Regions from separate parts of the Streptomyces sp. NPDC001594 genome, predicted to be linked through region 1. Evidence: riboswitches for the same ligand, from Rfam matches in the RefSeq annotation. Region 1 holds a riboswitch; each other region holds the start of a gene.
What was found. A riboswitch is a leader RNA that binds a small molecule or an ion and turns the genes downstream of it on or off. The one in region 1 is predicted to bind cyclic di-AMP.
Positions count from the first base shown of each region.

Region 2: another riboswitch for cyclic di-AMP. It lies ahead of ACFY0O_RS17825 (M23 family metallopeptidase); the one in region 1 lies ahead of ACFY0O_RS20770 (transglycosylase family protein).
Region 3: another riboswitch for cyclic di-AMP. It lies ahead of ACFY0O_RS15870 (peptidoglycan DD-metalloendopeptidase family protein); the one in region 1 lies ahead of ACFY0O_RS20770 (transglycosylase family protein).

Region 1 is NZ_JBIAVB010000010.1:93,073-103,452, reverse strand. It holds gene ACFY0O_RS20805 (serine/threonine-protein kinase) at 1-76, shown strand, start outside; gene ACFY0O_RS20800 (YfhO family protein) at 93-2,519, opposite strand; gene ACFY0O_RS20795 (SurA N-terminal domain-containing protein) at 2,697-3,323, shown strand; gene ACFY0O_RS20790 (nucleoside triphosphate pyrophosphohydrolase) at 3,352-4,377, shown strand; gene ACFY0O_RS20785 (globin domain-containing protein) at 4,445-5,635, opposite strand; gene ACFY0O_RS20780 (cytochrome P450) at 5,757-7,049, shown strand; gene ACFY0O_RS20775 (transglycosylase family protein) at 7,200-8,282, shown strand; cyclic di-AMP (ydaO/yuaA leader) riboswitch at 8,557-8,725, shown strand; gene ACFY0O_RS20770 (transglycosylase family protein) at 8,728-9,465, shown strand; gene eno (phosphopyruvate hydratase) at 9,771-10,380, shown strand, end outside.
Region 2 is NZ_JBIAVB010000008.1:120,291-130,670, reverse strand. It holds gene ACFY0O_RS17845 (DUF5998 family protein) at 1-64, opposite strand, end outside; gene ACFY0O_RS17840 (GNAT family N-acetyltransferase) at 112-2,940, opposite strand; gene ACFY0O_RS17835 (HPr family phosphocarrier protein) at 3,153-3,434, shown strand; gene ACFY0O_RS17830 (GntR family transcriptional regulator) at 3,626-4,291, opposite strand; gene ACFY0O_RS17825 (M23 family metallopeptidase) at 4,455-5,261, opposite strand; cyclic di-AMP (ydaO/yuaA leader) riboswitch at 5,274-5,433, opposite strand; gene ACFY0O_RS17820 (M16 family metallopeptidase) at 5,648-7,015, opposite strand; gene ACFY0O_RS17815 (M16 family metallopeptidase) at 7,036-8,382, opposite strand; gene ACFY0O_RS17810 (DNA topoisomerase (ATP-hydrolyzing) subunit A) at 8,588-10,380, shown strand, end outside.
Region 3 is NZ_JBIAVB010000007.1:6,749-17,128, forward strand. It holds gene ACFY0O_RS15850 (roadblock/LC7 domain-containing protein) at 1-270, opposite strand, end outside; gene ACFY0O_RS15855 (sensor histidine kinase) at 267-2,159, opposite strand; gene ACFY0O_RS15860 (MBL fold metallo-hydrolase) at 2,448-3,653, opposite strand; gene ACFY0O_RS15865 (SGNH/GDSL hydrolase family protein) at 3,777-4,562, opposite strand; gene ACFY0O_RS15870 (peptidoglycan DD-metalloendopeptidase family protein) at 4,727-5,734, opposite strand; cyclic di-AMP (ydaO/yuaA leader) riboswitch at 5,739-5,930, opposite strand; gene ACFY0O_RS15875 (tyrosine-protein phosphatase) at 6,262-7,026, shown strand; gene ACFY0O_RS15880 (aspartate aminotransferase family protein) at 7,066-8,499, opposite strand; gene hpnH (adenosyl-hopene transferase HpnH) at 8,496-9,527, opposite strand; gene ACFY0O_RS15890 (1-hydroxy-2-methyl-2-butenyl 4-diphosphate reductase) at 9,533-10,171, opposite strand; gene shc (squalene--hopene cyclase) at 10,171-10,380, opposite strand, start outside.

The DNA.
Region 1 (10,380 bases):
CCGGGTGCACGGGCCGGCGCATCCCCTCCCTGTGGAGATCCGCCGGACCCTGCAGTGGCTGGGCCAGGTGTACTGAACGGTGTACTGAACCCTCAGGCGCCGCCGCGCCCGCCCCGCGGCCCCGCCGACAGGCCCGAGCGGCGCCTGAGTACCGCCAGTGCGGCCACGGCCAGCGCCGAAGCCCCCGCCAGCCCCGCGCCCGGGAGCAGCCCCGGCGGGGTGAAGGAGCAGTGCACGGTGGTGGTGCGGCCGTCCAGGGGCACCGCCAGCAGCCCCAGCCGGGACCCGGCCGGGCGGCCCTCGCAGCTCCAGCCGGCGATCGCCGGTACCGCGACGACCGCCGTGCCCGTGCTGCCGGGCGGCAGGGTGGCGGTCAGGCCGGAGTCGCCGACCCGGACCGAGGTGGCGGCCGCACCGCGCAGCGCCGCCACCGCCGCGGTCAGCTTCGAGCGGTCCAGGCAGGCCAGCGCCCACTGCTCCGGGGCCGGCCGGTCGAAGGCCAGCACCGAGGAGGCACCGCGCGAGCGCCCCAGCGGCTGGAGCATCGCCCGGTTCTTCGGCGGGGTGCCGTTCAGCCGGGCCGGGCGCCCGTCCGCGAGGCGGGCCGTTCCGCTGTACTGCGGGGCCCACAGGAAGGCGTCCGTGCCCGCCCGGCAGGTCCCGGGCGCGACCGGGTCCTCGTACACCTTCGCCCCCAGCAGCAGCTCCTGGTTGGCGAACGGCGACTCGCCGAACTCCGGGACGGGCCCCGCGGGCCGGACGGTGACCAGCGGCAGCGCCTCCGCCCGGACGGCCTGCCCGTCCGTCTTGAGCCGGGCGCCGACCGAGAACAGGGCGTCCGTCACCGGGTTGTCCAGGCTCTGGACGCTGCGCCCGCGCGAGGTCCAGCCCGCGCCGAGCGCCGCCATGGTGCGGGTGAACACGTCCGGGGTGTGGCTGCTGTAGTACGAGCCGCCCTCGCCGCCCAGCAGCAGCGGGTCGTTGTTCGACAGTGCGGGCCGGCCCGCGTCGGTGCGGTACGCCGGCCAGCCGTCGGCCCGGGCCAGGGCCCGTTCGCGGACGGTGTTGGTCCGCCCCCAGGAGGGGTAGTCGTCCAGCCCGCCCAGCTTGCCCTTGTGCCCGTACGCCGTCGTCGCGGCCGCCTGCGCGACCAGGGCCGCCGCCAGCACGGCGGCGGCCGGCAGCAGCAGCCGCCGGTGGCGCAGGCCCCACCAGGCCCCCGCCGTCAGCGCCAGCCCGCCGCAGAACAGGGCGTACCCCCAGCCCGTGGCGAGCGCGCTGCCCGCCGCCCACGCGGCGGCCGCCGCCAGGACGCCGGCCCCGGCGGCCAGCGCCCGTACGCCGGGCAGCCCGGCCGCGAGCCCGGTCCAGGCGGCGATGACCACGATCCCGGCCAGCACGAACGTCTGCCGGTACGGGCTGCCGTTCGGGGTGGCGAAGACGTGCCAGGCCAGATGGGTCGGGGTCCACTGCAGGGACAGCAGCACGGCCGCCACCAGCCCCGCCCACCACAGCCGGGTGCGCAGCGGCACCGCCCGGTGGAAGGGCAGCGCCGTCACCAGCAGCAGGGTCCCGGTGCCGACGAACAGGGCGGGGGAGCCGAAGGAGTAGGTGGCCGGCATCAGCCGGGCGAACAGGTCGGACCAGGGGACCGGGGCGAACTCCTTGGACCACCCCGGGTAGGCCTGCTTCGAACTGAGGAAGACCGGCACCAGCAGCGGCGCCGTCAGCGCCATCCCCAGCACGGTCGTCACCGCCGCCCGCCCGACCACCCGGGCCCGCTCGCGGACCCCCTCGCGGGTCAGCACCACCCGCACCACCAGCACCAGGGCCGCGCCGATCGTGGCCATGTAGGCGGTGTAGAAGTTCGCCGCCCAGCAGACGGCCACCACCAGCACCCCCAGCAGCGGCCGCCGCCCGCGCAGCGCCCACTCACCGGTCAGACACAGCAGCGGGAAGGCGATCAGCCCGTCCAGCCACATCGGGTTGTACGAGGCCTCGATCACCGACCAGCCGCACAGCGCGTACGAGGCCCCCAGCAGCCCCGCCGCCCACCACGGCCCGGGCCGCTGGGTGCGCAGCAGCCAGGCCATCGCGGCGGCCGCGGCGGTCATCTTCAGGACGGTCACCACGTACACCGCGAGGTCGATGTCGTGCCGCGGGAACAGCCCGACCAGCAGGGCGAAGGGGCTCGTCAGGTACGTGCCGAGGTCGGGCAGGAAGCTGGTGCCGTACCCGGACTGCCAGTTGAACAGCAGCCCGCCGTGCGCCCGGCCGTGCAGCAGGTCCCACAGGTGGGCGTGGAAGGGCACGAACTGGTTGCCGAGGTCGTTGACGTTGCGGTGCCGGTGCCCGTACGGAAAGACCTGTGCGACGGCGTCTCCGGAACACACGGCGACGGCCGTGACCAGGGCGGCGAACGCCGACCCGAACAGTGCGGGCCGACGTCCGGAGGGGCGTACGGGGGCCGGAGCGGGGCGCTCCGGGGTGGGGTGCGGAGCGAGCTGCGAAGTCGACATGGTGAGCCGACCTTCGCAGGAACGTCCGGCTCCGCGGTAGCCGGGGGGTTAATTCGCACCTTCGACACCCTGGGAATCGTTGGTCGAACAGGTGGCTCGGGCCACTCCGACTGCATACCATCGATCACCGCACGGCCTTGTGCACCGACGCACAATCACCCGGCCCTGGAGGCTCCTTTGCACCGTCGCACAGCGCTCTCCGTATCTGCCGCCCTGCTCGCGGCGGCCCCCTTGCTGGCCGCCTGCTCGGGCGGGACCCGTCCCGGTACCGCGGCCGTCGTCGGCGGCGAGCGCATCACCACCTCGGCGCTCCAGGCACAGGTCAACGACGTGCGCACCGCGCAGAACCGCACCGATCAGGGGGCGCGGCTGATCGGTGCCACCGCCGGGCTGGAGCGGCTCAAGCTCAACAAGATGATCCAGACGGCGGTCCTGGAACGGGCGGCGGACGACGCCGGGCTGAGCGTGAGCCCCAAGGAGATCGAGGACGTCCGCAAGGCGCAGCTCCAGCAGGTCGGCGGGGAGAAGGCGCTGGCCGCGGCCGCCCTGGAGCAGGCGCAGCTGGCCCCGGACCAGATCGACGCCGACACCCGGTTCAAGCTGCTGCGCGACAAGCTGTTCGCGCACTACGGCAGCCAGGACAAGGCGCTGGTGAAGCTCGGGGAGGCGGCGAAGGAGCTGCACATCGAGGTCAACCCGCGGTACGGGCGCTGGGACGAGAAGCAGATCCTCCTCGGTGACCAGCAGACCCCGTGGATCACGCAGAAGACGATGCCCGAGCAGGCGGCCCCCGCCGGAGCCTGACACCGGGGGACGGAGGTAGGTTCGGAGGGTGACCGACCACACCGCCGAACCCGCCCCCGCCGCCGCCTCTTCCGATGAGTCCGCCGACTCCGGGCGGATCGTCCTGCTGACCGCCAGCCACCGGGTGGCCCCCGGGCTGCTGTCCTGGCCGGCCTGGCAGGCCCTGCACGCCGCGGACCGGGTGCTGTGCGCGGACCCGGGCCACCCGCAGCTCCCGTACCTGCGGGAAGCCGGGGTGGTCGTGGCGCACGAGGCCCCCGACGCACACGCTCTCGTCGATGCCTGCGCCGGGGGCCGCACCATCGTGGTGATCCCGTCCGGCGAGGGCGACCAGCGGCTGACGGACGGGCTGGCGCGGCTGGCCGGCTCGGGGCGGGTGGCCATGCCGGACCTGGAGCTGCTGCCGGGGTCGTACGACCTGCCGGGCGCGCGGCTGCTGGATCTCGTGCAGGTGATGGACCGGGTGCGCCGGGCGTGCCCGTGGACCTCGCGGCAGACCCATGAGGGGCTGGTGAAGTACGCCATCGAGGAGGCGTACGAGCTGGTCGAGGCGATCGAGGAGGGCGACCGGGAGGCGCTGCGCGAGGAACTCGGCGACGTGCTGCTCCAGGTGGTCTTCCACGCGCGCATCGCCGAGGAGGGCACGGGTGACGCGGAGGAGGGGGAGGCGTTCTCCATCGACGACGTCGCCGGTGATCTGGTCGACAAGCTGATCCGCCGCCACCCCCATGTCTTCGGGGACGCCACGGCCGAGTCCCCGGAGGACGTCAGCGCCCACTGGCAGGCCACCAAGGCGCTGGAGAAGCAGCGGGAGTCGGTCACCGACGGGATTCCGCTGGCCCAGCCCGGGCTCGCACTCGCGGCGAAGCTGGCCGGCCGGGCCCGCGCGGGCGGGGTCGCCGTGGAGCTGCCCCGGGGTGAGGGCATCGGCTACGAGCTGCTGGAGCTGGCGGCCCGCGCCGAAGCGGCGGGCACCGACCCCGAAACGGCCCTCCGCGCGGCGGCCCGCACCTACCGCGACGCGATCCGCGCGGCGGAGGGCGTCGGCGAGTAGCCCCCGGCCGCCGGGCCCGCTTCACCAGGCATGCCCCGCGCCGGAGCACCCGTAGTGCGCCGAAGCATCAGTCGCGCGGGGCTCGGGCCGACGGGTCGTGCCAGTGCGGGGGCGGGCGGTGCAGGAACCACTCGCCGAAGCCCAGGGGACGGCCGCCGGGGACGGGGACGGTGTCGTGGAAGAGGCGGTCCGGGCGGGCTCCGAGTTCCTCCAGGACGAGGGCGGTCTCCTCCATGAACACCGGCGGCCCGCTCAGGTAGACGTCCTGCTCGGGCCACAGGGCCCGGTTGCCGAGGGCGGTCGCCAGCCGGGCGGTGGCCTGGTCGCGGTGCTGCCCGGGGGCGGGGGTGATGTAGGTGACGGCGAGCCGGCGGCGGGCGGCGGCGTACGCGTCGATCCAGGGCCGGTCATAGAGGTGCGCGGCGTCCCGTGCGGCCAGGAAGAGCCGCACGTCCTGATCGGGAGGGTGCTGCGCGAGTTCTTCCAGCATGGCCCGGACGGGGGCCCAGCCGGTTCCGGCGGCGATGAGGGTGACGGGCCGGTCCGCGCGGCGCAGGGTGAGCCGCCCGCCCGGGGCGCTGAGCCGCAGCCGCTCGCCGGGCCCGGTCTCGCGGACCAGGGCGGTGCTGAGCCGGCCGCCCTCGATCCGGCTGACGTGCAGGTCGACGGTGTGGTCGGCGCGGGGGGCGTTGCCGAGGGAGTAGGTGCGCCACACGGACGGGACCCGCGCGCTGCTGACGCTGACGTACTGGCCGGGGAGGTACGGCAGCGGGGCGTGCGGCGCCAGGGTCAGGACGGCGACGTCCGGCCCGTAGCCGAGGTGGCGCACCACCTCGGCGTCCCACCAGGGCGGGTCCTCGCTCGCGGCGGCGCCGGCCGTCATCGCGTCGGCCATCAGCTGGTAGGCCTCGCTCCAGGCCTTCTCGGCGTCGGGGGTCCAGGCCGCGCCGGAGGTCGCGGCGAGGGCGGCGAGCAGGCTGGAGCCGACGGCGGCGTAGTGCTCGGGTCCGACCAGGAACTTGCGGTGGTCGCGGCCGAGGTCGTGGAGATAGGGGAGGAGGCCGTCGTCCTCCAGGCGGGAGACGATGTGGGTGAGGGCGGCGAACAGCCGGTCGCGCTGGCGCTCCAGGTCTTCGGCGGAGTCCGGGAACAGCCGGCGGATCCCGGGGTTGTGCCAGAAGAGGTGGGAGTAGAAGAACTTGACCGCGTGTTCGGCCCGTCTCTCCACCACCGCGAAACTGCTCTTCAAGATCCTCACGTCCACAGGACCGAAGTAGGAATGTCCGACAAGCCGCCGTCAAGGGAAGGGCGATCCACGGACAGCCGCGACGAACCGCCCATAACGGATGGCCGGTAGCGAGCCGGGATACCGTCGACGGGTGCACGAGCAGACCCCCGACACCCCGCCAGCCCCTTCCGTCCCCGAGGCGCCGACCCTCTTCGACTGGGAGTTCGCCACCGACCCCTACCCCGCCTACGCCTGGCTGCGCGAGCACGCGCCCGTGCACCGCGCCACGCTCCCCAGCGGGGTCGAGGCCTGGCTCGTGACCCGGTACGCGGACGCCCGCCAGGCCCTCGCCGACCAGCGGCTGAGCAAGAACCCGGCGCACCACGCCGAGCCGGCCCACGCCAAGGGCAAGACCGGGATCCCCGGTGAGCGCAAGGCGGAGCTGATGACCCACCTGCTCAACATCGACCCGCCGGACCACACCCGGCTGCGCCGGCTGGTGTCGAAGGCGTTCACCCCGCGCCGCGTCGCGGAGTTCACCCCGAGGGTGCAGGAGCTGACCGACCGCCTCATCGACGCCATGGTGGAGAAGGCCGGGGCCCAGGGAAGGGGGGAGGCGGACCTCATCCACGAGTTCGCGTTCCCGCTCCCCATCTACGCCATCTGCGAGATGCTCGGCGTACCGCGCGAGGACCAGGACGACTTCCGCGACTGGGCCGGGATGATGATCCGCCACGGCGGTGGCCCGCGCGGCGGGGTGGCCCGGTCGGTGAAGCGGATGCGCACCTATCTCGGGGAGCTGATCCACCGCAAGCGGGACGATCTGGGCAATGACCTCATCTCCGACCTGATCCGGGCGAGCGACCACGGCGACCACCTGACGGAGGCCGAGGCCACCGCGATGGCCTTCATCCTCCTCTTCGCCGGCTTCGAGACGACCGTCAACCTCATCGGCAACGGGGTCCACTCCCTCTTCATGAACCCCGGCCAGCGCGCCCGCCTCCAGGACTCCCTCGCCGCGGGCGAGACCGCCCTGCTGGAGACCGGCGTCGAGGAACTGCTGCGCTACGACGGCCCGGTGGAACTGGCCACCTGGCGGTTCGCCACCCGCCCGCTGGCCCTCGGCGGCCAGGACATCGCCGCCGGCGACCCCGTCCTGGTGGTCCTCGCGGCGGCCGACCGCGACCCCGCGCGCTTCGCCGATCCGGACACCCTCGACCTCTCCCGGAGTGACAATCAGCACCTCGGATACGGCCACGGGATCCACTACTGCCTCGGCGCCCCGCTCGCCCGCCTGGAGGGCCAGACGGCGCTCGCGACTTTGCTGAAGCGTCTGCCGGATCTGGAACTTGCCGTTCCCCCTGCGGACCTGCGCTGGCGCGGCGGACTCATCATGAGGGGCCTGCGCACCCTGCCCGTGCGCTTCACAGTCCCGAACGCCTGAGCCGCGCGCCGAGGCGCCGACGACGGCCCCGCACCGGCCCCCGGGGCGGCGGAACTGACCGGAATTCAGTCTTCGGCCGAACTTGTGACATCCGTTCGAAGGAGGCTAGGTTCTGCCGTTACCCCGCCGTTATACGAAAGGTGCAGGCTCATGCTTCCCGGGAACGGCCGCCACAGACGACCCCGTCAGGTCCCCGCCATCGTCGTCACCGCCGGAGTCACCGGCTCGGCGCTGGCCCTGCCGCTGCTCGCCGCCACCGGCGCGAGCGCGGCCGACACCGCGACGTGGGACAAGGTCGCCGACTGCGAGAGCGGCGGCACGTGGAGCGCCAACTTCGGCAGCGGGGCCTACGGCGGACTCCAGTTCACCCTGGAGCAGTGGAAGAACGCGGGCGGCCTCGAGTTCGCGGAGCGCCCCGACCTCGCCAGCCGCTCGCAGCAGATAGCCGTGGCCGAGCGGGTGCTGGACTCCCAGGGCCCCGAGGCGTGGCCGCTGTGCTCCGCCTCGGCGGGGCTGTCGAAGAACGGGCCGAAGCCCGACGTGGACACCGGCACCTCCAAGACCCCCGGCCCGGTCGGCCCCAGCCCGGCCCGGCCCGACTTCTCGGTGCCGTCCACCGGGAAGGACAAGCCCTCCACGGACTTCGGGGCGCCCACGCCGGCCCCCGGCACCCCGGGCCCCGGCGTGCTGCCGGACTACCCGCTGGGAGCCACCAGCGGACTGCCCGTCATGCCGGAGCCGGACTACTCCGTGCCGCCCACCCCGACCACGGGCCCCACCGCCCCGACCACCAACCCGGCCAACCCGGCCAACACGGGCAACACGGGCAACCAGGGCAACCAGAACGGTCAGGGCAACCCGGGCAACTCCAACAACCAGGGCACCCCGGCCACTCCGACGGCCCCCGGCACCCCGACCGCCCCGGTCGACCCGACGGCCCCGGCCACCCCGGGCGCCACGCCCGCTCCTTCGCCCTCCGCAGACGCCTCCGGGGGCAACGGCAAGCACCGCGGCCCGGCCGCCCTCGAGGTGCCCGCGGCCCCTGGCGCGGCGTCAGCCGCCGCCGCGGAGCCCGTGTACACGGTGAAGCCGGGCGACAGCCTGGCGGCCATCGCGGACGCCAACGGCCTCAAGGGCGGTTGGACCGCCCTCTACCAGGCCAACGAGCAGGTCATCGGCCAGGACGCGGACCTCATCAAGCCCGGCCAGAACCTGGATCTAACCAAGAAATAGGGGTAGTTCGGGCAGCCGTTACGGGCTGAATGTCCGTTATCGGCAAGTGAGACATGCATCTCTTCCGGACAACTGGCGTGTCTCATTCCGGAACTTCCGCAAACCCCGCCCCGACCTGCGCAAACGCGCCCTCCCGGAACGCAAGTAGGCCGGTTTCTCCCCAAAATCACACGTTGAACATCGGGGAGAGACCTGTCTACCTTCTGAGTCGCTCGCCACCGCGAGCTCCTTCGACCGCATCGCCGAATCCTGCCGGCGGCCGGAGGGAACAGTCGTCGCGCAAGCGCCGTTGGCAGGAGCGGGGGAACCAAGGTAGTTGCCGGGAAAGGCCGTTGAGAGACGGCCCGCGTACCGGCTTGGGGTGAAGACGCGCAACTGCGCGGCCGGGCAACTCATCCGCCCGAACCCGACAGCTCACCTCGAAGGCGTCGGTGAGGAGAACTCCATGCTGCTTTCCGGCAAGGGCAAGCACCGCCGCGGCTCCAAGGCCGTCCGTATCGTCACGCTCGCCGGTGTCGCCGGTGTCGCCGTCGCCGCCCCGCTGATGGCGGCCGGTTCCGCCAGCGCCGCGACCGTCTCGGAGTGGGACAAGGTCGCCTCGTGCGAGTCCGGCGGCAACTGGTCCATCAACACCGGCAACGGTTACTACGGCGGTCTCCAGTTCTCCGCCTCCACCTGGGCCGCGTACGGCGGCAAGGCGTACGCCGCGCAGGCCAACCAGGCCACCAAGTCGCAGCAGATAGCCATCGCCGAGAAGGTCCTCAAGGGCCAGGGCAAGGGCGCCTGGCCGTCCTGCGGCGTCGGCCTGTCCAACTCCGCCTACAACGGCGGCGGCTCGACCACCACCCCGGCCAAGCCGAAGCCGGAGACCAAGCCGGCCCCGGCCAAGCCCGCCCCGGCGAAGCCCTCCACCCCGAAGGCCGACACCGAGACCAAGAGCACCGGCTCCGGCTCCGGCAACTGGACCCCGTCCAAGCCGGCCCCGTCGAAGCCGTCGACCCCGAAGGCCGAGACCCCGGCCACCGGCAACGGCTCGTACACGGTCAAGGAGGGTGACACCCTCGGCACCATCGCCGACGCCAACGGCGTCAAGGGCGGCTGGGAGAAGCTGTTCGACCTGAACAAGGACACCGTCAAGGACGCCGACCTGATCTTCCCGGGTCAGAAGCTGAAGCTCAGCTGAACTCCGGCGTAACACCCTGAGCCGCATCCGTGCGGCATCCGGGCGGCACCCCCGCACGGCCCGTGGCACCGACGCCCGGCGCGCATCCCTTGCGCGCCGGGCGTCGTCGCGTCCGGGCCGCGCCGCCGCACGTCCGGCCCGATTTCCAGGGTCCTATGTCCTGGAAGGCGGGTATTCGGCCCCTTTTTCGTCCCAGGACCCGGGCGGTCGGCTGGCCGACCGCCCGGAGCCGGTTAGGCTCTAGTCGGCGAAGGCCGTCCCAGGCCCCACGCCACCGCACACCCAGCGTCACATCCCAGAAGGAGATGCTCGTGCCGTCCATCGACGTCGTCGTAGCCCGGGAAATCCTGGACTCCCGAGGCAACCCCACGGTCGAGGTCGAGGTGGGCCTCGACGACGGCAGCACCGGCCGTGCTGCAGTTCCGTCCGGTGCCTCCACCGGAGCGTTCGAAGCCGTAGAGCTCCGCGACGGTGACCCCAACCGCTACCTGGGCAAGGGCGTCGAGAAGGCCGTCCTGGCCGTCATCGAGCAGCTCGGCCCGGAGCTCGTCGGCTACGACGCCACCGAGCAGCGCCTGATCGACCAGGCGATGATCGACCTGGACGCCACCGAGAACAAGGGCTCCCTCGGCGCCAACGCCATCCTCGGCGTCTCCCTCGCCGTCGCGCACGCCGCGTCCGAGGCCTCCGACCTCCCGCTCTTCCGCTACCTCGGCGGCCCGAACGCGCACCTGCTGCCCGTTCCGATGATGAACATCCTCAACGGCGGTTCGCACGCGGACTCCAACGTCGACATCCAGGAGTTCATGATCGCGCCGATCGGCGCGGAGTCCTTCTCCGAGGCCCTGCGCTGGGGTGCCGAGGTCTACCACACCCTCAAGAAGGTCCTGCACACCAAGGGCCTCTCCACCGGCC
Region 2 (10,380 bases), on a different contig from region 1:
GGTAGTAGCCGCTGCGCTCGATCGCCGCGCGCAGCCCCTGGGTCGTCGTACCGGATTTCGCCATGAGGTCCATCCTAAGGCCCGTCCGGGGTCCCCCTACCTGCCCGGCGGTCAGTAGCTGGGCAGGGTTCGCGGTCCGAGGTCGGTCCGTGCGGGCGGGTGGGCGACACGGACGGTGGCGCTGAGCACGGTGAGGCCCTCCGTGGCCACGACGACCGGCTCCAGGGAGATTCCGGTCACTTCGGGATGGTCGTCCACCAGCCGGGACAGCCGCAGCAGCAGTTCCTCCAGGGCCGGGGTGTCGACGGGGTCGCTGCCGCGCCAGCCGAAGAGGAGGGGCGCGGCGCGCAGGGCGCGGACCAGTCCGGCGGCGTCCCGGTCGGTGACGGGGACCAGCCGGTGCGCGGTGTCCCCGAGCAGCTCGGAGGGGACCCCGGCGAGCCCGAAGGAGAGGACGGCGCCGGCGGCGGGGTCGACGACGGCGCGGACGACGGTGTCCACCCCGCGCGGGGCCATCGACTGGACGACGGGCAGCAGCTCGGCGGGCTTGCCGAGGGCCTCGGTGAGCTCCTCGTACGAGCGCCGCAGCTCGGCCTCGGTGGTGAGGTCGAGGCGTACGCCGCCCAGGTCGGCGCGGTGGCGCAGGTGCGGGGCGGTGGTCTTGAGGGCGACGGGGTAGCCGAGGACGCGGGCCGCGCGGACGGCGGCGTCGGCGCTGGGGGCGGGGAGGACGGGGAGGACGCGGATCCCGTAGCGGGCGAGGAGCTCGCGGGCGTCGAGCTCGTCCAGGGTCAGCGCGGCGCCCTCGGCGACCCCGGCGAGGAGGGCGGCGAGCCGGTCGGCGGCGCCGCTCTCGTCGATGTCCTCGTACTCGGGGACGTGCCCGGCGTCGGCGTTGGCGCGGCGCCACTGGGCGTAGCGGACGGCTTCGGCGAGGGCCTTCACGGCCCGCTCGGCGGCGGGGTAGGCGGGGATCCGCCCGGCGGGGGCGGGGGCCGGAGCGGGGGCCGTGGCGCGGGCCGGGTCCGGGGTGCGGTCGTGGGGTGCGGGGGCGGCGGGCGGCGGCGTGGCGGGCCCGGGAGTGGCGGCCGGGCCGGTGGCCCGGGCGGCGGAGAGGGCCTCGACGAGTTCGCCGAGCTCGACGTGGACCACGGCGACGGGTTTGCCGGGGACCTCGGCGACGGCCTCGCGCAGGGCCTCCGCGAGGTCGTCGGCCAGGGCCCGCTCGCCGACCCAGGGGATGGCGGTGACGACGACGGCGTCGCAGTCCTCGGAGGCCAGGGCGGCGGTGAGGGCGGTGCGGAAGTCCTCGGGGGTGGCGGCGGTGGTCAGGTCCAGCGGGGGCGAGGGCCGCAGCCCCTCGGTCAGGCAGGCGTCGTACGTGAGGACGCCGAGGGACTCGGAGTTGCCGAGGATGGCCACCCGGGGCCCGGCCGGCAGGGGCTGGCCGGCCAGCAGGAGCCCGGCGTCGACGAGCTCGGTGACGGTGTGGACCCGGATGACGCCGGCCTGGCGGAGCAGCTCGGAGACGGTGGCCTCGGGGAGCCGGGTGCCGGGGACGAGGTGTCCGGCGGGGGTGTGGCGGCCGCCGAGGGCGACGACGACGGGCTTGACGGCGGCGGTGCGGCGGGCGAGGCGGGTGAACTTGCGCGGGTTGCCGAGGGTTTCCAGGTACATCAGGGCCACGTCGGTGGACCCGTCCTCGTACCAGTACTGGAGGATGTCGTTGCCGGAGACGTCCGCCCGGTTGCCGGCGGACACGAAGGAGGACAGGCCCTCCCCGCGGCGCAGCAGCCCGGACAGCAGGGCGATGCCGATGGCCCCCGACTGCGTGAACAGTCCGGTCCGCCCGCGCGCGGTGGCGGGGGCGGGGGCCAGGGAGGCGTTGAGCTCCACGTCCGGCGCGGTGTTGATCACCCCGAAGGCGTTCGGCCCGATGAGGCGCATCCCGTACGAGCGGACCTGGCGGACCAGTTCGCGCTGGCGGTCCAGGCCCTCCGGGCCGCTCTCCCCGTACCCGGCCGACAGGACGACCAGCCCCTGCACCCCGTGCTCCCCGCAGGCGGCGACGGCGTCCGGCACCCGCTCGGCGGGGACGGCGATCACGGCGAGGTCCACGGGGGCCCCGATGTCGGCGACGGTGCGGTAGGCCCGCACCCCGTCCAGCAGGTCGCCCTCCATCCCGGCCGCCCGGGCCTCGTTGACGGCGTAGAGGTGCCCGTGGAAGCCGCCGTCGCGCAGGTTGCGCAGGGCGGCGGCGCCGACCCCGGATCCGGAGCGGCTGACGCCGATCACCGCGACCGAGCCGGGGGCGAGCAGCCGCTGGACGGAGCGGGCCTCGGCGCGCTGTTCGCGGGCGCGCTGGACGGCGAGGGACTCGGCGGTGGGTTCGAGGTCGAGGGTGAGGTGGACGGAGCCGTCCTCGAAGCTGCGCTTCTGCTGGTAGCCGGCGTCCGTGAACACCTTGATCATCTTGGTGTTGGCGGGCAGCACCTCGGCCGCGAAGCGGCGGATGCCGCGCTCCCGGGCCACGGCCCCGATGTGTTCGAGCAGGGCGGAGGCGACCCCGCGGCCCTGGTGGGCGTCCTGGACGAGGAAGGCCACCTCGGCCTCGTCGGCGGGGGCGGAGGCGGGGCGGCCGTCGGGGCCGATGCGGTCGTAGCGGACGGTGGCGATGAACTCCCCGCCGATGGTCGCGGCGAGGCCGACGCGGTCCACGTGGTCGTGGTGCGTGAACCGGTGGACGTCGCGGTCGGAGAGGCGGGGGTAGGGGGCGAAGAACCGGTAGTACTTCGACTCGTCCGAGACCTGCTCGTAGAAGCTGACCAGGCGGCCCGCGTCCTCGGTCGTGATGGGGCGGATCCGGGCGGTGCCGCCGTCGCGCAGCACGACGTCCGCTTCCCAGTGGGCCGGGTACGAGGGGTCCGACGCGATGGTCATGGGGCCAGGGTAAGGGGAAGATCCGGCCAGGTGGCCGGGCGGCTCCGACAGGCCGGACGGCACGTGGTCCGGGAATGAGGCGCACGGGGGCGAATCAGTGCAAAGCTGAGGAGGGCCGAACGGCGGCGGGATCGGGCCGAAGGTCGGTCCGACCATTCCGGGTGACGTGAGAGACTGGTCTAGACAACCTCCAGAACCTGAAGGGCATCACCATGGCAGAGCGCCGCGTCAACGTCGGCTGGGCCGAGGGCCTGCACGCTCGTCCCGCCTCGATCTTCGTCCGCGCGACGACCGCCTCCGGCGTCCCGGTGACCATCGCGAAGGCGGGCGGCGACCCCGTCAACGCCGCGTCGATGCTGGCGGTCCTGGGCCTGGGCGCCCAGGGCGGCGAGGAGATCGTCCTGGCGTCCGAGGCCGAGGGCGCGGAGGCCGCGCTGGACCGGCTCGCGAAGCTGGTGGCGGAGGGCCTGGAGGAACTCCCCGAAACGGTCTGACCCGACCCTTCACCGAAGCCGCGGCCCCCACCACCCCGGGAGCCGCGGCTTCGGCGTTTCCCGGGCCCCGACCGGCCGGCACCGCACCGAAAAGCCCCCCGCAACCCCCGATGAAAATCGGCCGGAAATCACGCCCGATTCCATTCGGGGCGGAATTCCGCCACCCCCCGCCCTTTCATACGCGCCCCGCGTTAATTCCGGCCACTCCCCGTGTTTACGGCAGGTTGCAAACTCCTCACCCGCAGCCGGAAAACCCCCGCCGTCCGCTCCGCGTAGAGCGCGGCCAGCGCACGGGCGCGTTCCGCGTCGCCCCGGGCCACGGCGTCCACCACCGCGCCGTGCTCCGCCCAGCAGTCCACCGGCCGGCCCGGGGTCCCCGCCTCGTACAGCCAGGCGATCTTGCGCCGGGTCTGGGTGAGGAGCGCGATCAGCCCCGGGCTGCCGGAGGCCTGCGCCAGGGTCTCGTGGAACCAGGTCTCCAGCGCCCTGAGATCCTCCCCCTGCCCCCGCCTGGCCCGCTGCTGGCCCAGCCGTACCAGGCCCCGCAGCACCTTCAGGTGCGCGTCGGTGCGCCGCCGGGCCGCACGGGCCGCCGCCAGCGGCTCCAGCAGCGTCCGCAGCTCCAGCAGGTCCTCGGCCTCCTGCTCGCCCGGCTCCGCCACACAGGCCCCCGCGTGCCGCCGCGTGGTGACGAACCCCTCGGACTCCAGCGTGCGCAGCGCCTCGCGCACCGGCACCCGCGAGACCCCGTACCGGCGGGCGAGCACCTCCTCGGTCAGCCGGCCGCCGGGCCCGAAGAAACCGGAGACGATATCGTCGCGAATGGCTGTGCACACCGCGTGCGCCGGAATACGCAAGGCCGGACCTCCGCTGGGTTTCGTTCCGATCGACCGTGCCGCCCCTGCGACTCTATTGCAACAGGCGGGGATTTCCGAGAAAGCCCGGAAATTCGAAACGAAAACACGGAAGGCCCCGGCTCGGGGAGCCGGGGCCTTGCGCGAACGGGAAGCGGGGGTCGGGTCAGATGCCGACGCCGTGCTGGCGCAGGTAGGCCAGCGGGTTGATGTCCGTGCCGTACGTGGCGCCGGTGCGGGCCTCGAAGTGCAGGTGCGGGCCGCTGGAGTTGCCGGTGGAGCCCGACAGGCCGATCTGCTGGCCCGCGGTGACGGTCTCGCCGACCGAGACGCTCAGCGACATCAGGTGGCCGTACTGGGTGTAGGTGCCGTCGTTGTGGCGGATCACGACGTTGTTGCCGTAGGCGCCGCCCCAGCCGGCCTCGACGATGGTGCCCGCGCCCACGGCGTGGACGGACGTGCCCTCGTCGGCGTGGAAGTCGATGCCCGTGTGGCTGCCGGAGGACCACATGCCGCCGCCCGCGCCGTACTGGGTGCTGACGTAGGAGCCGTCCACCGGGGCCACGAAGGTGTTGAGGCGCTTGCGGGCCTCCTCCTGGGCGGCCTTCTCGGCGGCCTCGCGCTCGGCCTTCTCCTTGGCCTCGGCCATGCGCTTCGCCTCGGCGGCGCGCGTCTTGGCGTCGGCCTCGGCCTGCGCCTGGGCGGCGACGGACTCGGCGGCGGTCTGCTGGGTCTCGGCCTGGACCTGGATGTCGTCCTGGAGACCGTCGGCGACGACGATCGCGTTCAGGGCGCCGGTGTCCTCGAGGGACGGGCCCCCGTGGGAGTCGGCGGCGAAGGCCGGGGCCGCCAGGGTGCCGACCACGCCCGTGGTGGCGAGGGCGGCTATACCGGCGTAGCCGGCGGTCTTGCGGCTCATACGGCTCGAACCACGGTGCTTACCGGAACCGGCTGCACGACTGCCAAACGCCATGGCGGGGGTGATCCTTTCCTTCCCTCTCGCCTACCGGGTTAGCTGACGGGTTCGGAGCAGGAAGGTCTCCTACGGGCCCCCTCTGGCGAGGCGGTCCGATTCACCCCAGGGACTGATGTGGGTCCCCGGCTCCCCAGGCTCGCGCCTGACGGGGACTCGGCGATCGCTGTCCGGTGCCGCGGGTGCGGCTGGCACAACTGACGGACAGCACGCCTGACGCTAGGCGGATCATCAGTCGATCGCCAAACAGACGACCGGATTTGTTGCGTACGCCACACCGCATACCTGAAACCACACCACCAAACGGACAAAGAGGGCCCGGCGGACGTCCCGCCGGGCCCCTTCAAGGCAGGTCGACCACCGGCCAGTTGCCGGCCGGCCGCCGGTCAGTTGGCGACGACCGCGACCTCACCGATCCCGAGGGCCCGCACCGGCTCCTCGATCTGCGCCGCGTCGCCCACCAGGACGGTGACCAGACGGTCCACCGGGAAGGCGCTCACGACCGCCGAAGTGGCCTCCGCCGTACCGGTTTCGGCCAGCCGCGCGTACAGCCGCGCCTGGTAGTCGTCCGGCAGTTCCTGCTCCACCTGGTCGGCCAGGGTCCCGGCGACCGAGGCGGCCGTCTCGAACTTCAACGGGGCCACGCCCACCAGGTTCTGCACCGCCACGTCGCGCTCGGCGTCCGTCAGGCCCCCGGCGGCGAGGGTGCGCAGCACCTGCCACAGGTCCTCCAGCGCCGGACCGGTGTTGGGGGTGTCCACCGAGCCGCTGATGGCGAGCATCGAGGCGCCCTTGCCGTCGGCCGTGGAGCGCAGCACCTGGGCGAAGGCGCGCACGCCGTAGGTGTAGCCCTTCTCCTCACGCAGCACCTTGTCCAGACGGGAGGTCAGGGTGCCCCCCAGGCAGTACGTGCCGAGGACCTGCGGGGCCCAGACGATGTCGTGCCGGTCCGGGCCGATCCGGCCGATCAGCAGCTGCGTCTGGACCGCGCCGGGCCGGTCCACGATGATCACGCGGCCCGTGTCGTCGGCGGTCACCGGCGGCACCGGCAGGGGGGCCGCGGTGTTCCCCGTCCAGGCGCCCAGGGTGGCGGCGAGGGCGGCGTCGAGGTCGATGCCGGTCAGGTCGCCGACGACCACCGCGGTGGCGGTGGCGGGGCGTACGTGGGCCTCGTAGAAGGCGCGTACGGCGGCCGAGTCGATCCGGGCGACCGTCTCCTCCGTGCCCTGGCGCGGGCGGGACATGCGCAGGGTGGCCGGGAAGAGCTCCTTGGAGAGCTCCTTGGCCGCCCGGCGCTGCGGATTGGCCTGCTCGTGCGGGATCTCGTCGAGCCGGTTGCGCACCAGCCGGGAGACCTCGCCGTCGTCGAACGCGGGCGCGCTCAGCGCCTCGGCGAGCAGTCCGAGCGCCTTGGGCAGGCGGGAGGCGGGGACCTCCAGGGAGACGCGCAGGCCGGGGTGGTCGGCGTGCGCGTCGAGGGTGGCGCCGCAGCGCTCCAGCTCGGCGGCGAACTCCTCGGCGGAGTGCTTGTCGGTGCCTTCCGACAGGGCGCGGGCCATGATCGTGGCCACGCCGTCGAGGCCCGCGGGCTCGGCGTCGAGCGGGGCCGCGAGGTTGACCTCGACCGCGACGACCTGCTGGCCGGGGCGGTGGCAGCGCAGCAGGGTCAGCCCGTTGCCCAGGGTGGAGCGCTCGGGGGCGGGGAAGGCCCACGGCCTGGCCTCGCCGGCCTCCGGACGCGGGTGGAAGGTCATCGTGACGGCTGCGGTGTCGCTCACTGCTCCGCCCCCTCGTTCTCGTCGCTCTCGTCGTTCTCTTCGGCGCCGGCCAGCGGCTCGTAGACCAGGACCGCGCGGTTGTCGGGGCGCAGCCGGGCGGCGGCCACGGCCTGCACCTCCTCGGCGGTGACCTCCAGGACCCGCTGGACGGCGGTCAGCGCCAGCTGCGGGTCACCGAACAGCACCGCGAAGCGGCACAGTTCGTCGGCGCGGCCGGCGACCGTGCCCAGCCGGTCCAGCCATTCGCGCTCCAGCTGCGCCTGGGCGCGCTCCATCTCGTCGGCGGTGGGGCCCTCGGCGGCGAACCGGGCGAGCTCCTCGTCGACGGCCGCCTCGATGGCGGGCACCTCGACGCCGCTGGAGGTCTTGACGTCCAGCCAGCCCAGGGAGGGCGCGCCGGCCAGCCGCAGCAGGCCGAAGCCGGCCGCGACGGCGCTCTGGTCGCGGCGGACCAGGCGGTTGTGCAGGCGGGAGGACTCGCCGCCGCCGAGGATCGTCAGCGCCACGTCCGCCGCGTCGCACTCGCGGGTGCCGTCGTGCGGGAGGCGGTAGGCGGCCATCAGCGCGCGGGCCGGGACCTCCTCGACGATCTCCTCGCGCAGCTGCCCGCCCATGATCTCGGGGAGGGTGCCGTCGCGGGGCGGCTGCTTGCCGTCGTGCGCCGGGATGCTGCCGAAGTACTTCTCGACCCAGGCGAGGGTGCGCACGGGGTCGATGTCGCCCACGACCGACAGGACGGCGTTGTTGGGCGCGTAGTACGTACGGAAGAAGTTCCGGGCGTCCTCGAGGGAGGCGGCGTCCAGGTCGGCCATGGAGCCGATCGGGGTGTGGTGGTACGGGTGGCCCTCGGGGTAGGCGAGGGCGGTCAGGCGCTCGAACGCCGTGCCGTACGGGACGTTGTCGTAGCGCTGGCGGCGCTCGTTCTTGACGACGTCGCGCTGGTTCTCCATGGACTCCTCGTCCAGGGCGGCCAGCAGCGAGCCCATGCGGTCCGCCTCCAGCCACAGCGCGAGCTCCAGCTGGTGGGCGGGCATCGTCTCGAAGTAGTTGGTGCGCTCGAAGCTGGTGGTGCCGTTCAGCGAGCCGCCGGCGCCCTGGACGAGCTCGAAGTGCCCGTTGCCCGGTACGCTCGCCGATCCCTGGAACATCAGGTGCTCGAAGAGGTGAGCCAGACCGGTCCGCCCCTTGACTTCGTGGCGGGAGCCGACGTCGTACCAGAGGCAGACGGCGGCGACCGGGGTGAGGTGGTCCTCGGACAGCACCACGCGCAGGCCGTTGGCCAGCCGGTGCTCGGTCGCTGTCAGGCCGCCGGAGCCGGCCTGAGCTGTGGCCGTGTGACCCATGGGCATGTGGTCCCTTCGATCGCGATGCAGAGATTTCTTATCGACCTGCCACTGTATGCAAGCGCGCAGGTGCGCGGAGAAGTTCCCGGCCCTCACCTGGGTCGGAGTCGGCGTTGTCGGTGCCTCGGGCCACAATGGTCCGCGTCGACCCCGTCGCACACCCCAGCACGTACACCCCCCGATCTTGGTTAGGAGCGCCGCAGCGATGGCCCGCCGCAGCACGAAGACCCCGCCGCCGGAGGATTTCGAGGAGCGGATCCTCGACATCGACGTCGTCGACGAAATGCAGGGCTCCTTCCTCGAGTACGCGTACTCGGTGATCTACTCCCGGGCCCTGCCCGATGCCCGGGACGGCATGAAGCCGGTGCACCGGCGCATCGTCTACCAGATGAGCGAGATGGGCCTGCGCCCCGACCGCGGGTACGTGAAGTGCGCCCGCGTCGTCGGCGAGGTGATGGGCAAGCTCCACCCGCACGGCGACCAGTCGATCTACGACGCCCTCGTGCGCATGGCCCAGCCGTTCTCGATGCGGCTGCCGCTGGTCGACGGCCACGGCAACTTCGGTTCGCTCGGCAACGACGACCCGCCGGCCGCGATGCGCTACACCGAGTGCAAGATGGCCGACGCGACGTCGCTGATGACGGAGTCGATCGACGAGGACACGGTCGACTTCGCCGCGAACTACGACGGCCAGGAGCGCGAGCCGGTCACCCTGCCGGCCGCCTACCCGAACCTGCTGGTCAACGGCGCGTCCGGGATCGCCGTCGGCATGGCCACGAACATGGCCCCGCACAACCTGGGCGAGGTCATCGCGGCCGCCCGCCACCTGATCCGGTACCCGGAGGCGGACCTCGAGGCACTGATGCGCTTCGTCCCGGGCCCCGACCTGCCCACCGGCGGACGGATCGTGGGCCTGTCCGGCATCAAGGACGCCTACGAGAGCGGCCGGGGCACGTTCAAGATCCGTGCGACCGTCTCCGTGGAGGACGTGACGGCCCGCCGCAAGGGCCTGGTCGTCACCGAGCTGCCCTTCACGGTCGGCCCCGAGAAGGTCATCGCGAAGATCAAGGACCTGGTCGGGTCGAAGAAGCTCCAGGGCATCGCCGACGTCAAGGACCTCACGGACCGGGCGCACGGCCTGCGCCTGGTCATCGAGATCAAGAACGGCTTCCACCCGGAGGCCGTGCTGGAGCAGCTCTACAAGCTGACGCCGATGGAGGAGTCCTTCGGCATCAACAACGTCGCGCTGGTCGACGGGCAGCCCCTGACGATGGGTCTGAAGGAGCTGCTGGAGGTCTACCTGGACCACCGCTTCGAGGTCGTCCGCCGGCGCAGCGAGTTCCGTCGCGGCAAGCGCCGCGACCGGCTGCACCTGGTCGAGGGCCTGCTGGTGGCGCTCCTCGACATCGACGAGGTCATCCGCCTCATCCGCGACAGCGACAACTCCGCCCAGGCCAAGGAGCGCCTGATGGAGCGCTTCTCGCTGAGCGAGGTCCAGACGCAGTACATCCTGGACACCCCGCTGCGCCGGCTCACCCGCTTCGACCGGATCGAGCTGGAGTCCGAGCGCGACCGGCTGACCGCGGAGATCGAGGAGCTGACCCGGATCCTGGATTCGGACACGGAGCTGCGCAAGCTGGTCTCCGCGGAACTGGCCTCGGTCGCCAAGAAGTTCGGCACCCCGCGCCGTACCGTGCTGCTGGAGTCGGCGGGCACGGCCGTGGCCGCCGTGCCGCTGGAGGTCGCGGACGACCCCTGCCGGGTGCTGCTGTCCTCCACGGGCCTGCTGGCCCGTACGGCGAACGCCGAGCCGCTGCCGGCCGACGAGGGCGCGGACCGCGCCAAGCACGACCTGATCGTCTCCCAGGTGGCCGCGACCGCCCGGGCCGACGTGGGCGTCGTGACCTCCTACGGGCGGCTGCTGCGGCTCTCGGTGATCGACCTGCCGCAGCTGCCCGACACGCACGCCGCGCCCAACCTGGCGGGCGGGGCTCCGGT
Region 3 (10,380 bases), on a different contig from region 1:
GGCGGCCATGTGGTCGGCGCTGTCGGAGTCCAGGCCGTGCACGCAGGTGACCAGCCCGTCGTTGGTCAGCAGCACCGCGGCGCGCGTGTACGGGACGCGCTGGACCAGTCCGCCGAGCAGCCAGTCGAGGTCCGACAGGCTGCCGGTCTTGGTCTGCGCCTGCGCCTGCGCCTGCGCCTGTGTCTGCGTCTGCGTCTGTGTCGCCACTTCGCCGGCCATGGGGGTGTGCTCCTTGCTGGGGTTCGTGCGGGTGTTCACGCGGGGGGTCATGTCTGCTGCTCGGAGGACTGGGCGAGGCCGAAGCCCCGCTGGAAGGCCGCCATCAGCCCGGGGTCGTGCACGGGCTGTTCGGCGTCCCCGTCCGTGCGGCGGGGGGCGGGGGCCTCGCGCAGCTGGGGGGCGAGGTGCGTCTGGGCCCGGCGCCGGGGCAGCGCCGGCCGGTCGTCGCGGTCCGCGCGCGCGGCGGGGATCCGGCGCGGGAGGGGCTCCGGCCGCGTCACGTCGCCGCCGGCCTCCTCCCGGTGGGCCCACACCGGCCCGCGCTCGGCGGCCGGGGCCGCGAGCCCCTCGGGGGAGGCGGGGACCAGGCCGAGGTCGAGGGTGTGCCCGGGGTCGGGGAGCCGGCCCGCGCCCGGAGTGCCGTGGCCGTCCGCCGCCCGTCCCGTGTCCGGCGTCCGGCCGGCGGGGGTGGCGTCGGCACGAGGGGGGCGCGGGTCCGGGGGCCACCAGGGATCCGGTGCGCGCACGGGCCCGGCGGCCCGGCCGGTGCCGGCGGCCGCAGCGCCGAGCGCGCCGGGCGGGGGCGCCGCGGGCTCCCGTCGCGGCCCGGGGGCCGGGGCCTCGGTGAGGCGGGCCGGCTCCAGGGGCGGGGTCATGGGCGAGGACGTGGGCGGGGTGGTCTCGGCCGTGCCCCAGGAGGTGGCGCGGGAGCCGCCCAGGGCGTCGGCGGCGCTGGGGGCCTCGGCGCCCAGCAGCCCCTGGGGCAGCACCAGGACGGCCAGGACCCCGCCGTAGATGTTGGACTTCAGCTCGACGGCGATCCCGTGCCGCCGGGCCAGCGCCGAGACCACGAACAGGCCGATCCGCCCGTCCGCCAGCAGGTGCCGGACGCTGACCTGCTCGGGGTCGCCCAGCAGGGTGTTCATCCGGTTCTGCTCCTGCGGCGGCATGCCCAGCCCGCGGTCCTCGACCTCCACCGCGATTCCGGCGGTGACCCGCTCCGCACGTACCACGACGTCGGTGTCGGGGGCGGAGAACACCGTGGCGTTCTCGACGAGTTCGGCCAGCAGGTGCACCACGTCGGCGACGGCGTGCCCGCGCACGGTGCCGCCCGCCGGGGGCACCACCTTCACCCGTGTGTACTGCTCCACCTCCGCCACCGAGGAGCGCAGCACCTCGCTCAGGTCGATCGGCCGCGTCCACTGGCGCCGGGAGGCGGCCCCGCCGAGCACCGCGAGGTTCTCGGCGTGCCGCCGGATCCGGGTGGCGAGGTGGTCGACGTGGAACAGCTGCCGGAGCAGGTCGGGGTCCTCGACGGTGTCCTCCAGTTCGTCGAGGAGCGAGATCTCGCGGTGCACCAGCGACTGGAGCCGGCGCGCGAGGTTGACGAAGACCTCCACCTTGCGGTCGCTGTCGCTGGGCGCGGCCGGGGCGGCCAGCCGTACGAGCGCCTCGTGGGCCTGCTCGCGCGCGCCGCGCAACTCCTGTGCCAGCAGCCAGAACTCGTCCACCCGGGCTGGGCCGGGCGCCTCGGGCGGCGGGGTGGCCCGGCCGGTCCGCGCGGGGCGTCCCGGCCGCTCGCCCCGTTCGAGGCGCTCGGCGGTCGTCCGCAGCTCCTGGCGGCCGCGCATGCTGGAGCGCCGCAGCGCCTCGCAGCGGTCCCGGACGGCCTTGGCGGCGCGCTGGGCCCCCAGCAGGGCGGCGGCGAGGGCCCCGACGGCCAGCAGGGCGCAGCCCGCGAGCACCGGCCACAGCCGCGCGTCCCGCTGTCCGGCGCCCCCGCCGAGCTGGAGGGTGAAGATCACCGCGGCGGTGCCGCTGAGCCCGGCGGCGAGCGTGGGCAGCACGGCGGCACGGACCAGCTGGGGGCGTATCTGCCGGCCGGGGCCCGTGGCGGCGTGTCTCGACGGGGCGTGGCGGGCGGCGCGGAGTCCGGACATCGGCGTCCTCGGTAGGTGGGGCCCGGCCCCCGGATCCAGTTCCCGGGGCCCGGTGTTGATCACCGGATACCCACGCTAGACCGCACGCTCCCACGGCCGTTGCCGAGTTGGGGAACTTCGGCGGCCTGCTTCCCGCTCCCGATGGAGCGCTCGCACGACAGCCCGAATGCGCCGGGAGCGCGCGCACCCGTGCAGGTCGGGGCGTGCGCGCCGCCCCACGGGCCTGCTCCCGCCCCGGGCCGCCCACGCGTACCGCGCGCCCTGTGCTCCCCGCGCGCTGCCGGAAGGTCAGGAGCCGACGGCCTCCGGTTCGCCGAGGTCCGCCGTCGGGGCCGGGGCCGGGGCGGGGGTGGCGGGGGCGGGCGGGGTGTCCGCGGGGGTCGGGGGGCCCGCCACGAAGGGGCGCCACCAGGGGGCGGCCGGGGCCTCGGGGGCGCCCGGTTCGAAGGGCTGGCCGGGGATGGGCAGGGCGACGGCGGCGCCCGCCGCCCCGGCGGCGGCCAGGGTGCCCTCGCCGGGCTCGTCCCATGGGTGCGGGGCCAGGTTGAAGGTGCCCCAGTGGATCGGCAGCATCGTGCCGGACGGGGCGCCGCCCTGGAGGTCGAGGTGGGCCCGCATGCCCTCCTCGGGGGTCATGTGGATGTCGGGCCAGTACTCCGAGTAGGCCCCGATCTGGATCATCGTGGCGTCGAAGGGGCCGTGTTCGGAGCCGATCTCCTTGAAGCCGGGGAAGTAGCCGGTGTCCCCGCTGTGGAAGATCCGGTGCCGCTCGCCCGCGACCACCCAGGAGGCCCACAGGGTGGACTGCTGGTTGCGCAGCCCGCGCCCGCAGAAGTGGCGGGCCGGGGTGGCCGTCAGGGTGAGCCCGGCGACCTCGGTGGACTCGTTCCAGTCCAGCTCGCGCAGCCGGTCCGGGGCGACGCCCCAGCGCTCCAGGTGCGCGCCGACGCCCAGCGGGACGGCGAAGACGGTGCCGGTGCCGGCCAGGGCCTTGATGGTGGGCAGGTCGAGGTGGTCGTAGTGGTCGTGGGAGATGACCACGACGTCGGCGTCGCCGAGGGAGGCCAGCGGTACCGGCACGGGGTGCAGCCGCTTGGGTCCGGCGAAGGGGAAGGGGGAGCAGCGCTCGCCCCAGACGGGGTCGAAGAGGACGCGGCGGCCGTCGATCTCGGCGAGCACGCTGGAGTGCCCCATCCAGGTCAGGCGCAGTCCGCTCGCCGGCGGCTTGGCCAGCTCGGCGAGGGTGGTGGGGTAGACGGGGATCGGCGCGCCGGGGTTGCGCCGGATCCGCTGCTCCTTGTGGAAGTAGATCTTGGCGAACTCCAGCATCGAGCCGGCAGGCCTGGTCCGGGCCCCCACCGGGTTCTGGAAGACGCCGTCGGCGAAGTTCGGCGAGCTCAGGATGCGCGCCAGCCGGGCACCGGACGGGTCCGCGCCGAAGGCTTCGGGCCGCAGGGCGCGCAGCCGGGGACGCAGGGGAAGGGAGCCGGTCAAGGCGCCTCCTGGGTAGTGCGGGTGGGGTGGGGCGGGGGACGCCCACGACCATCCCAACGCGCACCGGCTTCCCAGGATTCCGCCCGGCCGGGCCCGGCGCGCCGCCGGACCCGGCCGTCCGGGTCAGAGCGGGAGCAGGTCCGGGCGCTTGGCCTCGACGTTGTCGCCGGAGGACTCCCCGCGCAGCCGCCGCCCGATCCAGGGCACGAGGTGCTCGCGCGCCCACTGGATGTTGTCCCGGGTGACGTCCACCGAGCCGCGCGGCGCGGCCGGCGGCCAGGGCTGGTCGGGGTCGGTGGGGACCTCGTAGCCGAGGACCTGCGCGGCGCGCAGCGCGACGCGGGTGTGGCCCTCGGGCGAGAGGTGGAGGCGGTCGCCGTCCCAGGCGCGGCGGTCCTGGACGGTCTTGAGCGACCACAGGTCGAGCACCGGGCAGCCGTAGCGGTCGGCGATGGCGCGCACGTGGACGTTGTACGTCGCGATCTTGCCGCGCAGGTGCTTGAGGACGGGCACGCCCCGGGTGTCGAAGCCGGTGGTGATCATGACGAGGCCGACGGCGCCGGTGAGGTCGGCCACGGCCGCCTCGAAGCGCTCCGCCACGTCGTCGGGGTCGCTGCCGGGCCGAATGATGTCGTTGCCGCCCGCACAGAAGGAGACGAGGTCGGGGGCCAGCTCCTTGGCCCGCGGGAGCTGCTCCTCCACGATCTGGTCGAGGACTTTGCCGCGTACCGCCAGGTTCGCGTACCGGAAGTCGTGCTCGTCGCGCTGATCCGCCAGGAGTACGGCGAGCCGGTCCGCCCAGCCGAGATACGAATCCCCGGGTCCCGGGTCCCCCACGCCCTCGGTGAAGCTGTCCCCGATCGCCGCGTACGAGCCGATGGTCTTGAGTGTCGTCTTCGTCGCTGCCACGGGAACCCATCCTTCACCCCCGCCGCCAACCTACGCCAACGTAATGAGGGGTTGACGGACCGTGATCTATACCACGCGGGGGATAAGGAATAAGTACACGCGGGGCCGGGACCCCCCTCGGGCCCCGGCCCCGCGCGCGTCGGTGCTCCGCCGCCCGGGCGGTCTCAGACGCTGACGCCCTTCGAGCGGAGGTAGGCCAGCGGGTCGATGTCGGAGCCGTAGGCGGGGCCCGTGCGGATCTCGAAGTGGAGGTGCGGACCGGTCACGTTGCCGGTGGCGCCGGAGAGGCCGATGCTCTGGCCGGCGGTGACGGTCTGGCCCGTCGAGACGTTCAGCTGGGAGAGGTGGCCGTACTGGGAGTACTTGCCGTCGGCGTGCCGGATGACGACCTGGTTGCCGTAGGCACCGCCCCAGCCTGCGGAAACCACCGTGCCCGCGCCGACGGCCCGGACGGTGGTGCCGGTGCTCGCGATGAAGTCGACGCCGGTGTGGTAGCCGGAGGACCACATGGCGCCGGGGGTGCGGTACTGGGTGGAGATGCCGCCGCCGACGGGGGCGACGAATCCGGCGGCGCTCGCGGGGGCGGACTGGGCGGCCGGGGCGGACTGCTTCATTCCGCGGGCCGGCGCGGCGGAGCCCTTCCGCTGCGCGGCGCCCGAGGAGCCGGCGGCGCCCGACGCGGCGGGGGCCTCCTCGGCCGGGGCGGGGTCCGCGGCGTCCTCACCGGCCGCCGGAGTTCCGCTCGAGGACTCCTCGGCGGGGGCCGCAGCCGGCTTGGGGGCGGCGGGGCCGGCGCTCCCGCCGAGGGTCAGGCGCAGGCCCGGGTGGATGAGGGAGGGGTCGTCGCCGACGGCCGCGCGGTTGTCGGCGTACAGCTGCTCCCAGCCCCCGGAGAGCCCGCGCTCGGCGGCGATGACCGAGAGGCAGTCGCCGGGGACGACCGTGTAGACGGACGGGGCGGCGGCCGGGGCCGCGGCGGGCGCGGCGGTCCGGAACGCCTCCGGGGCCTGGGCGGACGCGACGGCGGGGGTCACGGCGGCGGGGGCGGCCGCGTGGGCTCCGGCGGCGCCGGTCAGCGGCAGCGCGAGGGCGGCTCCCCCGGTGCCGGCGAAGGCCAGGCCGCGGGATATGGAACGGGACTTCGGACGGCGGTGCTTGCCCTTTCCGGGCATGGCGAATTCCTCTCCGGCGCCTGCGAGGTGAGCTGTCGGGTTCGGACTGGAGATGTCCGGCCGTACGGGTACGGCTTCACCCCGAGCCGCGCCGGATTCGATCCGGCCCGGCGGCCTGCATGGTTCCCCCGCTCCTGCCGCGCGTCGTGGTCGGGTGCGGTTCCCGGGCGGCGGCAGGATTAGGCGGTCCACCCGGATCGCTCGCGAAGGTAATCCAGCGGGGGCACGGGCAACAAGCGGTGAATTCCCTGACGGAATAGCAGGTATGACCGATCAACGAATTTACGGTCACCCTGCGTCCATTCCCGACCGCCAACAACCTTCCCCGCATGGGAATTCGTGTTCCGCGATCAGGCACGCTCGGTCACCGTATGATCTGGCTCACGGAGTTCGGCCCGATCTCTCGTCCACCTATGGCAAGTTGGTCCCAACCAGAGCAATTCGGACACGCAGCGCACCGCGGAGGAGAACACGTGACCCAGCAGATACCGCAGGACCTTCCCGCGTACCCCGAACCCACGCCCGAGATGACCGGAGTGCGCAATTTCCGTGACGTGGGCGGTTTGCCGACCACGGACGGACGGAGGGTCAGGCCGGGACGACTGTTCCGAAGCGGACATCTGGCGCATGCCACCGAAACCGATGCAGAATTCCTCGCCTCCCTCGGCCTGCACACCGTCTTCGACTTCCGCAACGCCGCCGACCGGGCCGTCGAGGGCCCGGACGTCGAACTGCCGGGCGTGCGCAACGTGAACGTCCCGCTCTCGGACCCGGCCGACGGCGGGGAGTTCTGGCGGACGGTCCGCGAGGGCGGCCTCGACCAGCTCCGCTCCCTGCTGGGCGACGGCAGGGCGGCCGCCCGCATGGCGGAGTCGTACCGCGAGATGATCCGCCACCGCACCGCCGAACACGGCCGGGTGGTGCGCGCCCTCGCCGAGGACAGCGTGCCCGCACTCCTGCACTGCGCGGCCGGCAAGGACCGGGCGGGCCTGTCGATCGCCGTCACCCTGCTCGCCCTGGGGGTGGACCGCGACGCCATCGTGGCGGACTACATGGAGTCGAACGCCCCGCACAACCGCTACCGGCTGCTGCGCGGCACCGAGACGCCCGAGACCCGGCCCGGGGAGGTGACGGAGCTGCTGGCGCCGCTGTTCGACGCCCGCCCCGAGTACCTGCTCGCCGCGTACGAGACCGTCGACGCGCACTGGGGCGGACTCGACCGCTACCTCTCCGACGGCCTGGGGCTCACCCCGGCCACGCGGGAGCGGCTGCGCGACCAGCTGCTGGACTGAGCCCGGCCAGGGCCCCGGAAGCACCGGGGCCCCCTACCGCTAGCGGTTGCCGACGGCCTGCTTGACCAGGGTCCGGCCGAAGTCCCACATCAGCGAGCCCCCGCCGTGCGCCTCGTCCATGACCTCGCGGAAGGCGGCGACGAACCGGTCCACGTCCGCCTCGTCCACGATCAGCGGCGGGATCAGCTTGATGACCTCCAGGTGGTCCCCCGAGACCTGGGTGAGGATCCGGTGCCGGTTCAGCAGCGGCACCACGACCATCTGGGCGAACAGCCCCTTGCGGGCCGCCTGGAGCATCGTCCAGCGGCCGCGCAGGCCCAGCGAGGACGGCCGGCCGAACTCGATGCCGATCATCAGCCCGCGGCCGCGCACCTCGTGGAGCATCTCGTACTCGTCCACGAGCGCGGCCAGCCGTCCGCGCAGCAGGTCGCCCATGGCCCGGGCGTTGGCCACGACCTGCTCGTCCTCCATGACGTGCAGGACCGCCAGCCCGGCCGCCATCGCCTGGGCGTTGGAACCGAAGCTCGCGGAGTGCACGAGGACGCGGTCCATGGACGAGTAGACCTTCTGGAAGATCCAGTCCTTGCCCAGGGTCGCACCCACGGGCACGTAGCCGCCGGAGAGGGCCTTGGCCACGCACACCAGGTCCGGCTCCACGCCCGGTTCGTGCTGGTACGCGTAGAAGTCCCCGGTGCGTCCGAGGCCGGTCTGCACCTCGTCGGCGATCAGCAGCGCCTTGTGCCGGTGCAGGAGCTCCTGGGCGGCGCGCAGGAACCCCGGCGGGGCGGCGTGCACCCCCTTGCCCTGGATCGGCTCGACCACGAAGGCGGCCACGTCGCCCCGGCGCAGCTCGCGCTCCAGCGCCCCCAGGTCCCCGAGGGCGATCTTCGTGTCGGGCAGCAGCGGGGCGAAGCCGTCGCGGAATCCGCCCTCTCCGTTGACCGACAGCGAGCCGGTGGTGAGCCCGTGGAAGGCGTGGTCGCAGTAGAGGACCCTGGGCCGGCCGGTGGCGTAGCGGGCGAACTTGAGGGCGGTCTCGACCGCCTCGGTGCCGCTGTTGCCGAAGAAGACGCGGTCCAGGTGGGGGCTGTGCGAGAGCAGCTTCTCGGCCAGCAGCCCGGGCAGCGGCTGGCAGTCGAAGCGGGTCAGGTCGGCGAGCTGGGCGTCCAGGACGTCGTGCAGGGCCCGGCGGACCACCGGGTGGTGGCGGCCCAGGCCCATCACGCCGAAGCCGGCGAGCATGTCGAGGTAGTCGTTGCCCTCGGCGTCCCAGAAGTGGGCGCCCTCGGCGCGCACGTAGACCTTGTCGAAGCCGATGGTGCGCAGCATGCGGGGCAGCTGGTGGTTGAGGTGGCGGGCGTGCAGCTCGTAGCGCTCCGCGCCGCGCTCGGCGAGCAGCGCGGCGAGGTCGAAGCCGCCTCCCGCGCCGGACGCCCTTCCCCCGCCGGCCGCCCCTGCCTGCGGCTCCGTCATGCCGACGCGTCCCGGTTCCCGGCGACCGTCTCGCGGGCGGCGCGCAGGGACTCCTTGAGGGAGCCCATGGTGGCGAGGACGGCGGTGGGCTCGTAGCCGCAGTGCGCCATGCAGTTGGCGCAGCGCGGGTCCTTGCCGCGGCCGTACTTGCTCCAGTCGGTGTCGTCCACCAGTTCCCGGTAGGTGGGCACGTATCCGTCGCTCATCAGGTAGCAGGGGCGCTGCCAGCCGAAGAGGGAGTAATTCGGAATGGCCCAGGCGGTGCAGGGGAAATCGGCCTTTCCTTCCAGGAAGTCCAGGAAGAGCGGCGAGTGGTTCAGCCGCCAGCGGCGGCGGTTGCCGCCCGCGAAGGCCTTCTTGAAGAGTTCCCGGGTCTGTTCGACGCCCAGGAAGTGCTCCTGGTCGGGCGCCTTTTCGTAGGCATAGGCGGGCGAGATCATCATTTCGTCCACCTGGAGGTCGTCATTGAGGTAGTTCAGCACCTCGATGACGGTCTGCGGGGTGTCGGTGTTGAAGAAGGTGGAGTTGGTGGTCACCCGGAATCCGCGCCGCTTCGCCTCCTTGATCGCGGCGACGGCCTCGTCGAAAACGCCTTCCTTGGCCACGGATTCGTCGTGGCGTTCGCGCAGCCCGTCGATGTGCACGGCGAAGGCGAAGTAGGGGGACGGGGTGAACTTCTCGATCTTCTTGCGGAGCAGCATGGCGTTGGTGCAGAGGAAGACGTACTTCCGCCGGGCCACCAGCTGTCGGACGATCTCGTCGATCTGGGGGTGCATCAGGGGCTCGCCGCCCGCGATGGACACCATGGGCGCGCCGGACTCCAGGACGGCGCCGACCGCCTGGGCGACGGGCATGCGCTGCTTGAGCACCCCGGCCGGGTGCTGGATCTTGCCGCACCCCTCACAGGCCAGGTTGCACGCGTAGAGCGGCTCCAGCTCGACGATCAGCGGGAACTTCTCACGCTTGCGGAGCTTCTGTTCGAGAAGATAGGTCCCGACCCTGATGGACTGTCGCAGCGGCATGGCCATCTGGTTCACCTCCTGGGAATCAGTAACGAACGGTGCCATTCATGAAAAGCGGGCAGTACGGCACGTAGTACACGGAAGGCCGATATTCCTCCGCGTACCGTGCCGATACGGACGAGCTCGTGCTCTGGAGCGTCCACGATCACCCGGACGGCCGCAACCGGGCGGCCCGCCCCGGAAGCGGTCCACAGGGTGGCCGCGGACTCCATGTCGACGGCGATCGCGCCGGCGGCCCGCAGCCGGTCACGCTCCTGGCCCCGGACGACGTGGTCGGAGCCGGTCAGTACGCCGGTGTGCACGGTCCGCCCCGGAACGGCGCGGGCCAGTGCTCCGGCGAGCACGGCGGTACCGGTGCAGGGGACCGCCCCGCGGGGGTCGCGGGTCTCCTCCGCCACGACGAGGTCTCCGGGGTTCATCCCGGGGACCAGCCCGGCGCAGAAGCCGGTGGCGAGGACGGCGGCGCGTTCCATCCCCGGGCGCCCCAGGGCCCGGGCCACGGCCCGGTCGGCGGCGCGCGGGCCCATCCCGGTGCGCAGCACGGTGCCCCCGCCGGCGGCCCGGCCGGTACCGCCGAGGGCCGCCCGCTCGATGCGCAGGGCGCAGGCGATCAGCAGCGGCGGCGCGGACGGGGCCGCGCGGGCGGACATCAGACCCCCTCGGCCGCAGCGGGAACGGCCGCCGCGCCGCCGGTTCGCGCGGCGCCCGGGCCGAAGGGCTCCCCGTACAGGTAGCGGCCCAGGGCCGTGAGGGGGAACACCTGCCGGTAGAGGTGGTAGTTGATGGAGAAGTCCCAGGGGAAGCCGGTCCCGGTGAAGTACGGCTCGTCCCAGGTGCCGTCGGCGCGCTGGGTCTCCAC